Linked DNA regions of Methylocaldum szegediense. The protein of the gene in region 1 binds, or shares a complex with, the protein of each later gene. Links are inferred from orthologs where the notes say so. Each region holds a gene or a part of one and is shown in the gene's direction. Other genes may lie near its edges.

What was found. Proteins that work in one complex are often made in the same cells at the same time.
Region 2: the proteins of mfd (region 1) and uvrA are in contact, whole or in part, in a crystal structure (PDB 4DFC), measured with the Escherichia coli proteins. The link is inferred for Methylocaldum szegediense from one-to-one orthologs.

What each region holds. Positions count from the first base shown.
Region 1 is NZ_OX458333.1:4,831,872-4,837,915, reverse strand. Bases 1,633-5,626 are described here. They hold mfd (transcription-repair coupling factor), read left to right. Parts: upstream 1,633-2,018; coding sequence 2,019-5,426; downstream 5,427-5,626. Other genes in these bases: QEN43_RS21220 (H-NS histone family protein), read right to left, coding at 1,633-1,743. Also shown: QEN43_RS21230 (agmatine deiminase family protein), read left to right, coding at 1-402; QEN43_RS21225 (carbon-nitrogen hydrolase), read left to right, coding at 404-1,294; more of QEN43_RS21220, read right to left, coding at 1,420-1,632. UniProt on the Escherichia coli protein: Couples transcription and DNA repair by recognizing RNA polymerase (RNAP) stalled at DNA lesions. Mediates ATP-dependent release of RNAP and its truncated transcript from the DNA, and recruitment of nucleotide excision repair machinery to the damaged site.
Region 2 is NZ_OX458333.1:4,073,633-4,078,587, forward strand. Bases 1-3,463 are described here. They hold uvrA (excinuclease ABC subunit UvrA), read left to right. Parts: upstream 1-365; coding sequence 366-3,263; downstream 3,264-3,463. Other genes in these bases: QEN43_RS17660 (MFS transporter), read right to left, coding at 1-282. In the rest of the region: QEN43_RS17670 (DUF2959 domain-containing protein), read left to right, coding at 3,641-4,345; imidazoleglycerol-phosphate dehydratase HisB, read left to right, coding at 4,695-4,955. UniProt on the Escherichia coli protein: The UvrABC repair system catalyzes the recognition and processing of DNA lesions. UvrA is an ATPase and a DNA-binding protein. A damage recognition complex composed of 2 UvrA and 2 UvrB subunits scans DNA for abnormalities.

The sequences.
Region 1 (6,044 bases):
ACACTGGCGCGTTTCTGTTCGCCCGATACAATCGCCTACACCGCTTGCAGCCAGGCCGACGATCCGCTGTATGACGAATTCAAGGCGATGGAAAATCAACTGCGAACCTTTGTCACATATTCGGGTCAACCTTATCGCCTGATACCCTTAAACATTCCAAAACCTATTTACAGCGAGGAAGGCGACCGATTGCCAGCAACTTACGCCAACTTTCTGATCGTCAACGGGGCCGTTCTAGTTCCGATATATGATGATCCGGCCGATTCCGAAGCTATGGCGCGTTTGAGCGACGTTTTTCCGGACCGCGAGATCGTGGGTATACCCTGCACATCTCTCATCCGGCAATACGGTAGCCTGCACTGCATGACTATGCAGTTTCCAAAAACAGTTCGGGTAAGCTGATATGACGCAGACGTTCAAGGTCGGTTTGGTACAGCAACCTTGCGGTTCCGAAGACAAAAACGTGAATTTGCGGGCCTCGATCGAAGGCATGAAACAAGCCGCGTCTCAAGGTGCGAATCTGGTATTGCTGCCAGAACTGCATCTCGGCCCGTATTTCTGCCAGACTGAGGATTGCAGCCGCTTCGATCTTGCCGAATCGATACCGGGGCCGACCACCGAAACGCTGGCCGCGCTTGCCAAGGAGCTTGGCGTAGTTATTGTGGGCTCATTGTTCGAACGGCGCGCTCCAGGTCTCTATCACAATACGGCTGTCGTACTGGAAAAAGACGGCAGTTTGGCAGGCAAGTACCGAAAAATGCACATACCCGACGATCCAGGGTATTACGAAAAGTTTTATTTCACGCCGGGGGATTTAGGGTTCAAACCGGTAACGACCTCATTAGGAAAACTCGGGGTCTTGGTATGCTGGGACCAATGGTACCCAGAAGCCGCCCGGTTAATGGCGCTTGCAGGCGCTGATCTCCTGCTGTATCCCACGGCCATCGGCTGGAATCCCGATGACGATGCAGAGGAACAGCAGCGACAATTGGACGCATGGGTAACCATTCAAAGGTCACATGCCATTGCCAACGGTCTGCCGGTCATCTCCTGCAATCGCATCGGACACGAACCCGATCCCAGCGGCCAAAGTAAAGGCATCTTGTTCTGGGGAAACAGCTTTGTTGCTGGCCCGCAAGGAGAAATTCTTTGTCAGGCCAACGAGAAAGAAGAACGGGTTATGGTGGTTGAAATAAATCGCCGCCGGTCGGAAGACGTCCGTCGAATCTGGCCGTATCTGCGCGACCGACGGATCGATGAATATGGAGGCTTGGTCAAACGTTACCTAGATTAGCGAACAGTGACACCAAAATCGGTGCGAGAACGCGATATTGGCCGAAATCCCTTCGATTCCTTGCGTTCGGCAACCGATTTTGGTCGGAACCCGGCGATCCTGCCGGGCACCCTATCAGCTTTCGTTCAAGACTTTACTTCGAATTCCTCCAATCGATGTCCTTGCTCGAGTAGAGTTTGTAGCCATTTCGGTTTCATACCGCGGCCGGTCCATTTTTGAGACAGATTATTCGGGTTTTGATACTTAATCGGGACTTTACTACCCTTTCTTCCGGAGACTTTCGTGCCCTCAGTGATTTCCACATTAACACCGATTGAGGCCGCCAACTCTTTTATCTTGCTTATGACTTCCTTACGTTTGGTTTCCTTCTTTTCTTTGAGTGCCCTCTGAGCATTTTCGATCATGCTCGTCAGTTCGGCTTCGGAAAGTTCCGTGAAATCGGTCTTCATAGTTACCTCGATTATAAAGTCGCGAAACAAGATTACATTAACCTTGTGATGTCCTATTTAGTATATTAAAAAAATCCAAAAAATAAATCATATATAGGTAAACATTCGAATACCGCAACTTTCATCGTACCGGAACCAAGAACCATTTTCCGAGACACCGTCTGCCAATTAATCACTCGACATTCATCACCTCACGCCCCATGAATCAAGCTGCAAAACATTTGGGAACTCTTTCGCCGTTCACGCCAGCAGTACCGATTCATAATGCAACGACCATGGTCTGGCAAAGCTTGAACGGCTGCGGCGATTCCCTGGCCTTGGCTGAAGCGGCAAGACAGAATAAGCGGCTGTATCTGATCGTGACGGAAGATACTCATACCGCTCTTAGACTCGAACATGAAATCGAGTTTTTCCTTGGCGGAAATGTACCCGTACTCCACTTTCCCGACTGGGAAACCTTACCTTACGACGTGTTTTCGCCTCTTCCTGAAATCGTCTCGGAGCGACTGAAAACGCTCGCCCAACTCTCGCGCATCGACCACGGCATACTGATCACGCCGGTCGCTACGCTGATGCAACGGTTGGCACCACGTTCCCACGTATTGGCCAAGACCTTTATATTAAAAGTAGGCGGCCAACTTAATCTGGAAGAGACTCGGCAACGACTGGAGAGCGTCGGCTATGAGTGCGTGTCGCAAGTTCTACAGCACGGCGAATTTGCAGTACGCGGATCGATCATTGATCTTTTCCCTATGGGGAGCACCGTTCCCTATCGTATCGAGCTTTTTGATGACGAGGTGGAATCGATCCGAACTTTCGACCCTGAAACTCAACGGTCGGTCGACAAGGTCAGAGAAATTAGTTTGTTTCCAGCTCGCGAGTTTCCATTCGACGAAGAAGCAATCAAACGGTTCCGACGGAGTTTTAGAACGCATTTCTCGGAAGCATCCATCAACAATCCGTTGTACCAGGAAGTTAGCAAAGGTATCGCACCCGGCGGCATCGAATATTATTTGCCGCTGTTCGTCGAAGAAACCGAAACCCTGTTTCACTATCTACCGAAAACAGCGACAGTCGTGCTCCACCACGCTGTTGACGCCGCTGCCGAGGCGTTTTTTCGGGAGGCCGAAAAACGGTACGACCAGCGCTCGGGGCATGTCGACCGCCCCCCGCTTCCACCGGAATCGCTGTATCTGACACCCGCCGCTCTGGCAGAGAAATTCGCCCTCTATCCCAGAATTCGAATTCCACTGTCGTCCGAGCAGCCCGCGGAAAGTTTCGAGTCGGTCGACTACAATTGCCGCCCGCTTCCGCCTCTCGCGGTCGATCCGAAGCTGAAAGAGCCCGCCGCGGCGCTTTCGTCGTTCATCCGTGAAGAGGCGGATAGGATTTTGTTCGTTGCGGAAACGGCAGGGCATCGCGAAGCGCTACTGGATAGCCTGGCCAAATACGGCATAAAGCCGCAGGTCGTCGAAAACTGGGCCGCTTTCCTCGTCGCCGAGAAAACGCCATGCTTGGTCGTTGCCCCCATGGATCACGGCTTATGGCTGGCCGATCCCTCGTTGGCCATCATTACCGAAACCCAGCTTTCCGGAGAAAAGGTCCAACAGCGCAGACGGCGCAAGTCGGCCGCCGAACGCAATCTCGAACAGATCCTCCGCAACCTCGAAGAACTGGACATCGGTGCGCCGGTAGTGCATCAGGACCATGGCGTCGGCCGCTATCTTGGCCTGACCAAACTCACGGTGGGCGGTATCGAGACCGAGTTTCTCGCGCTCGAATATGCCAACAACGATAAGCTGTACGTCCCGGTGTCCTCGCTGCATTTGATCAGCCGGTACAGCGGCGCCAGCCCGGAATCTGCGCCTCTGCACAAGCTGGGCGGAGAACAGTGGCAAAAGGCCAAGCGCAAGGCGCTGGAGCGGGTACGGGATATTGCCGCCGAACTGCTGAACATTTACGCCAAGCGAGCGGCCAAGGAAGGATACGCCTATAAAACCGTCACCGAAGAATACGCCGCTTTCGCCGCCGGTTTTCCCTTCGAAGAAACACCCGACCAGGAAGCTGCCATCAACGACGTCATCAGGGATATGGCGTCCCCTCGCCCCATGGACAGAGTGATCTGCGGCGACGTCGGTTTCGGCAAGACCGAAGTCGCGATGCGGGCCGCTTTCATCGCGGCACTGAACGGCAAACAGGTCGCGGTTCTGGTGCCCACGACACTATTGGCTCAGCAGCATTATCGGAACTTCCGGGACCGATTCGCCGATTGGCCGATCCGGGTCGAAGTGGTTTCACGCTTCGTCGGCAAGAAGCAGCAGGAGCAACTTCTCGAGGATTTGGCTCAGGGTAAGATCGACATCCTCATCGGTACCCATAAGATTTTGCAAAAGGATGTTCGCTTCAAGAATCTGGGACTGGTGATCGTCGACGAGGAACACCGGTTCGGCGTCGCGCAAAAAGAACATTTCAAGAAACTGCGCAGCGAACTGGACTTTCTCACCCTAACAGCCACACCGATTCCGCGCACGCTCAATATGGCCATGTCCGGGCTACGGGACATTTCCATCATCGCCACCCCGCCTCCCAATCGCCACGCCATCAAAACCTTCATCAGCGAATGGGACGATGCCTTGATCCAAGAAGCGATACTCCGGGAAATCAAGCGCGGCGGGCAGGTTTATTTCCTGCACAACAAGATCGAAACCATGGAGAAAACGGCACGCGACTTGGAAAAACTGGTACCTACTGCACGCATTCGTATTGCCCACGGCCAGATGCCGGAGCGGGAATTGGAACGTATCATGCTGGATTTTTACCATCAGCGTTTCAACGTCCTGGTTTGCACCACCATCATCGAAAGCGGTATCGATATTCCGACCGCGAACACCATCATCATCCACCGCGCCGATTTGCTGGGGCTCGCCCAGTTGCACCAGATCAGGGGAAGGGTCGGCCGCTCGCATCATCGCGCTTACGCTTATCTGCTGGTACCGCCGAAGTCTCTGATGACCGCCGACGCCGTCAAGCGTCTCGAGGCCATCGAAGCCACGGGTGAACTCGGCTCGGGATTCATGCTGTCATCTCACGACCTCGAAATCCGCGGTGCCGGAGAATTGTTGGGCGAGGAGCAGAGCGGTCAGATTCAGGAGATCGGACTAAGCCTATATACCGAACTGCTGGAGCGGGCCGTGGCAGCGCTCAAGTCGGGCAAATCTCTGGATCTCGATATGCTCCCCCACGAAGCAGGTCCCGAGATCGACCTCCAATGCCCTGCCCTCATTCCCGACACCTACCTGCCTGACGTTCACACCCGTCTCGTGCTCTACAAAAGGATCGCCAATGCCAAGAACGAAGAGGATCTACGCCAGCTGCAAGTGGAGATGATCGACCGCTTCGGGCTTCTGCCCCCGCCGACCAAAAACTTGTTTGCAATCACCGAACTCAAACTGCGAGCCGAGGCCCTTGGCGTTCACAAGATCGAGGCAGGCTCGGGAGGCGGACGTCTGATATTCCACCCGAACCCGCCCATTGATCCGGCCCAAGTCATCCGTTTGATCCAAACCCAACCGCAGACTTATAAGCTGGACGGTCCGGATAAGCTGAAATTTTTTGCCCGTTTCGACACGCCCGAAAGCAAGGTCGTTTTCGTCGATCAATTACTGGAGCAATTGGCGGCCTAGAGCGTTTTCATCGCTTTTGAGGGAAGCTGCCGTTGGCAGTTTAGTGAGTTTGAAGCGGGGCTCGCCCTGCGGGCGAGTGACATTTGCAAACCCCATCTCAGGGATCTGCTCTTCGGGCTAACGTGGTTCGGCCCCATGTCGCTCCCGTCGGAGTCGCTCCTCGCGAGTTTGTCTTCGCGTGCTCAAAGGCAAATGGGGCCAGAACAAATTTGTATGCGCGGAGTTCGTAGGACGTGGTGGACGAAGTGAACCGCATTTTTCGCGGTTCATTTGGTCCTGCGCGTCACCGGCTTGAGCTGGGGCGCTTAGAAGGCCTGCCCGTGTGACTCTATCGCCGCACGCGAAACCTCGCGTGCCCTCTTCGGCGGTTCTGACTCATGCCGGTGATACCCGAATGCGCCATACAGGACGATTCGGCAACGCCATAAAGCTGATTGGAGAATGCTCTAAACCCTATCGCAATAGGCGTTCGCCCAGAGCCCTTTGACAGGCGTTAGCCCCTCCTGGGGTAGGTTCTTCGCCAAACAGACCAATTTTTACCTGTGAAGCGACGATGAATCGCTGGGCCGGATTGACTGGCATCGAATTCATTCTGCTGTCGTCCCTCGTCACACGTGA
Region 2 (4,955 bases), 760 kb from region 1 along the record:
CGCACTGCCTGCCGCAAAGAGTAACAAGCCGAGCACGATCAGGCGTTTCCGCCCGTAGCGGTCCGACCAGAGGCCAAACGGAATTTGAAAGATCGCTTGGGTCAAACCGTAAGCGCTGATGGCGAATCCAACCAATTGTGGTGTAGCGTCCGGAAGCTCGCGGGCGAATACCGAGAGCACCGGCAGGACCAGAAACATGCCCAGCATTCTCAGCATGTAAATGGCGGCCAGCGACAAGCTGGCGCGCGTCTCGGCGCGGGTCATCGGTGTGTCTATCTGCAAAGCTGGATTCAAGCGATATGCTCCTTTGCGAGTCGCAGGAATCCACTTATAGTAACAGGTTCTATTTTGCGCTTGAATTTTGCATGGATACGATTCAAATCCGTGGAGCCCGCACCCACAATCTTAAAAATATCGATCTGGACCTGCCCCGTGACAAGCTGATTGTCATCACGGGCTTATCCGGGTCCGGTAAATCGTCGCTAGCGTTCGATACCATTTACGCCGAAGGGCAGCGGCGGTATGTGGAGTCGCTTTCCGCGTACGCCAGGCAGTTCCTGTCGGTGATGGAAAAACCCGATGCCGATCACATCGAGGGTTTGTCGCCGGCTATTTCGATCGAGCAGAAGTCGACATCGCACAATCCCCGTTCAACCGTCGGCACGATTACCGAGATTTACGATTATCTGAGGCTGCTCTATGCACGCTGCGGCGTGCCGAGGTGTCCGGAGCACGGCATTTCGTTGGAGGCACAAACCATCAGCCAGATGGTGGACCATGTTCTAGGCCAGCCAGAGGACAGCCGCTGGATGCTGCTCGCTCCGGTTGTCAGTGAGCGCAAGGGAGAACATGCTCAGGTGCTGGACGACTTACGCGCTCAGGGTTTCATCCGTGCCCGCATTGACGGCGAGATCTACGAACTGGACGAGCCGCCGAAGCTTGATCTCCGCCGCAAGCACAGCATCGAGGTGGTGGTCGACCGATTCAAAGTGAGGCCGGATTTAGCTGTGCGCCTCGCGGAATCGTTCGAAACGGCGCTGCGGCTCGCCGACGGCATCGCTTTGGTCGTTTCCATGGATGATCCCAAAACCGAACTGGTTTACTCAGACAAATACGCCTGCCCGCATTGCGGCTATTCGCTGAGCGAGTTGGAGCCTCGGATCTTTTCCTTTAACAATCCCAAGGGCGCGTGCCCCAGTTGCGACGGACTGGGCGTCAAACAATTCTTCGATCCAGAGCTCGTGGTCCAGAATCCGCAGTTGAGTCTGGCGGGTGGCGCGGTGCGGGGCTGGGACCGTCGAAACGCCTATTACTACCATCTGGTTCAGTCGCTGGCCGCGCACTACGGTTTCGATCCGGAGCAACCGTTCGCTCAATTGCCGAAATCGGTTCAGGATATCGTTCTATACGGAAGCGGCACCGAGACGATCCCGTTCAAAGTGCCGACGGCACGCGGCGATACGCTGGTCCACAGGCACCCTTTCGAGGGGATCATTCCGAACATGGAGCGACGCTATCGCGAAACCGATTCGATGATGGTGCGCGAAGAGCTGTCCAAATATCTTTCCAGCAAGCCTTGTCCGGAATGTGAGGGGACCCGCCTAAACCGTTCGGCACGGCACGTGTTCGTGGCCGATTGCTCCTTGCCGGAGCTGACCGCCTTGCCGATCAGACGCGTACTCGAATTTTTCGGCGGATTGACGCTTGCCGGGCGGCGCGGCGAAGTGGCGGCCAAGATCGTCAAGGAAATCACAGCCCGTCTCCAATTTCTGGTCAACGTCGGACTCGATTATCTGACTCTGGCCCGCAGTGCGGATACCTTATCGGGCGGCGAAGCTCAGCGGATTCGTTTGGCGAGTCAAGTCGGAGCCGGCTTGGTGGGCGTGATGTATGTTCTGGACGAGCCCTCGATCGGTCTGCATCAGCGCGACAACCAGCGCCTGCTCGACACTTTGCTGCGACTGCGCGACTTGGGTAATACCGTCATCGTTGTGGAGCATGACGAAGACGCGATTCGGACTGCCGATCATGTCGTGGATATCGGGCCGGGGGCGGGGGTTCACGGCGGGCGAGTCGTAGCCGAGGGGCCGCCGGAAGCGATCATGGCCAATGAAGACTCTCTCACCGGCCAATATCTCTCCAACCGTCTCGAGATCGCCGTACCGGAGCGGCGGACTCCACCGGATCCGGAGCGTCTGCTGCGGATTCGGAATGCCCGCGGCAACAATCTGAAAGGTATCGACGTTTCGTTTCCAGTGGGGCTTTTTACCTGCGTGACGGGCGTGTCGGGTTCCGGCAAGTCCACTTTAATTAACGATACATTGTTCCGCCTCGTGGCGCGCGAGCTGAACGGTGCCGCCACAATGCCCGCGCCATGCGACGGCGTCGAAGGATTGGAGCACTTCGACAAGGTGGTGGACATCGATCAGAGCCCAATCGGCCGTACACCGAGGTCCAATCCAGCGACTTATACAGGGCTGTTTACGCCGATTCGGGAACTCTTCGCGGCGACTCCGGAGGCGCGATCGCGCGGCTATTCGCCTGGGCGGTTCAGCTTCAACGTCAAAGGAGGGCGTTGCGAAGCTTGTGCCGGCGACGGTGTGATCAAGGTGGAGATGCATTTTCTGCCGGATATTTTCGTCCATTGCGATGTTTGCAAAGGCAAGCGCTATAACCGTGAGACTCTGGAAATCCGCTATAAGGGCAAGACTATACATGAAGTCCTGGAAATGACAGTGGAAGAAGCCCGTGAGTTCTTTTCCGCGATACCGGCCGTGGCCCGCAAGCTCGATACCCTGATGGAAGTGGGATTAGGTTATATCTGCCTGGGACAGAATGCGGTGACGCTTTCCGGCGGCGAAGCTCAGCGGGTGAAACTGGCCAGGGAGTTGTCGAAACGGGACACTGGCAGAACGCTCTATATTTTGGATGAGCCGACGACCGGGCTGCATTTTCATGACATTCGGCAACTTCTGGGCGTTTTGCACCAGCTGCGGGATCACGGCAACACGGTGATTGTCATTGAGCACAATTTGGATGTGATCAAGACCGCCGACTGGGTCATCGATTTGGGACCGGAAGGCGGTGATGGCGGCGGTCTTGTCGTGGCGGAGGGGACCCCCGAGCAGGTTGCCGAAAACGAGGTGTCCTACACCGGAGTATTTCTTAAAAAGATCTTGTCGCGGCGGCCAGCCTCAGACCGAGGATCCAGCGATGCGGCCAACCGAGTCAGTCGGAAGACTGCTCGGTCGTCACCGTGGTGATGATGTCCATCTCAGGATCGCTCGCGATAGAAGATAACGACGGCGATGAGGTCAGAGATGATGCTGTCGTAGGAGTCCTAGGATCGGAAGCGATCAGCCAAAATATGATCGCGCCTAAGGCTAAAGCTGTTACGACAACCATATGCTTTTCGGTAATGGCGTTCACTTATCTCTCCCTTTCTATGACTTAGAATCCGTGGCAAAGCTTACTGAGAATCCGTGGCAAAGCTTACTGAGCTTGTGGGACGGTGTGGTGAGACGGAATTTGTGTAAGCTTTGCGGAGCGAAATGATAACGCCGACGCGACAAGCTTACAAACGGTTTTACGCGGATAAAATAGCGGCTGTCTGCCTTTTCCAAATAATGACGTTTGCGCCATGAGTAAGACCTCGAGTACGAATCCGATCACCTTTGCGGCGGTATGTCGCCACCTCCTAAGTCCCTTGGCTCGGTATCTGATGTCCAAATTTCAAAAGATTTATTTCCGGGCCGTGGAATCGGCGGGACATCACAAGCGGGACATTTTGGTCAGCCGCGTGGAAAGCGCGCGGGATAGTTTGGAAGAAGCCAAGGAGCAATTTCAGAGTGCGCTGGACAAGTTCAGTGCGCTCACGGCGTTTCATGGCGGCGAACTCGAGGACATGTATCGGCAAATCAAGGTTGAGTTCGACTACAGCAAAGCGAAGGCCTTGGCGGTCAAGGATCGGATTGCCGCAGTGCAGGATGTGGCCGAGGCTCTTTTCACGGAATGGGAAGGCGAACTCGAGTTATACAGCAACAGAAGCTTGAGAAGTGCCAGTCGGCAAAAGCTGAAGCTCACGCAGCAGCATTATGGACAACTGATTTCGGCGATGCGTCGAGCCGAGAGCAAAATCGAGCCGGTGCTGAGCGTATTTCAGGATCAGGTTTTGTTCCTGAAGCATAACCTCAACGCAAAAGCAATCGCTTCGCTCGAGCACGAATTGGCGGCAATGAGCGTCGGGGTCGCTGGTCTAATCACGGCTATGGAGCGATCCATACATAGAGCCAACGATTTCGTGCATTCCCTGAACGGTCAAAAAGCGCTCCCGGCGGGGGGCTAGCCGGACCCTTTTGCTTATACCGCGCCGGGTATGAACGCCTAAAAGCCTGTCCAAATGTTAAAAACCCCGAATGCGCTCCTTGCATCCGGGGTTATCGCCTGCTTGGTTGGCTATCAAGTGGCGTCCTTGCGGTCGACCTTAGAGATTCGGCAATCCTTACCTCCTTGTCGGCGACTGGATGAGTGTCGCAGAAAATCCGCTTAGAACTAAGTCAGAAAAAGCTGAAAATCGTGTAAGCTTTTTCCTACACACGGAACAACCTGTTGTTCAGGGGAGATCGGGCTTAGCAAGGTAGACGGGTCGTTATATCATTTAGCGCGGATTCACTCAGAAGCGTTCTCGATTGTTCATGACTAGCCGTATTGCCGACGTAGATCGCAACACATTGGAAACCCAGGTCCGGGTTTGTCTTAATTTGGACGGAGTCGGCAGGGGAGTTTTCGAGACCGGCGTTCCATTCCTCGATCATATGCTGGATCAAGTGGCGCGACATGGCTTGATCGACCTTGAGGTACGCGCAAAAGGCGATCTGCATATCGATGCGCACCACACGGTGGAAGATATCGGGATCACGCTAGGGCAGGCCGTGGAAAAAGCCTTGGGCGACAAA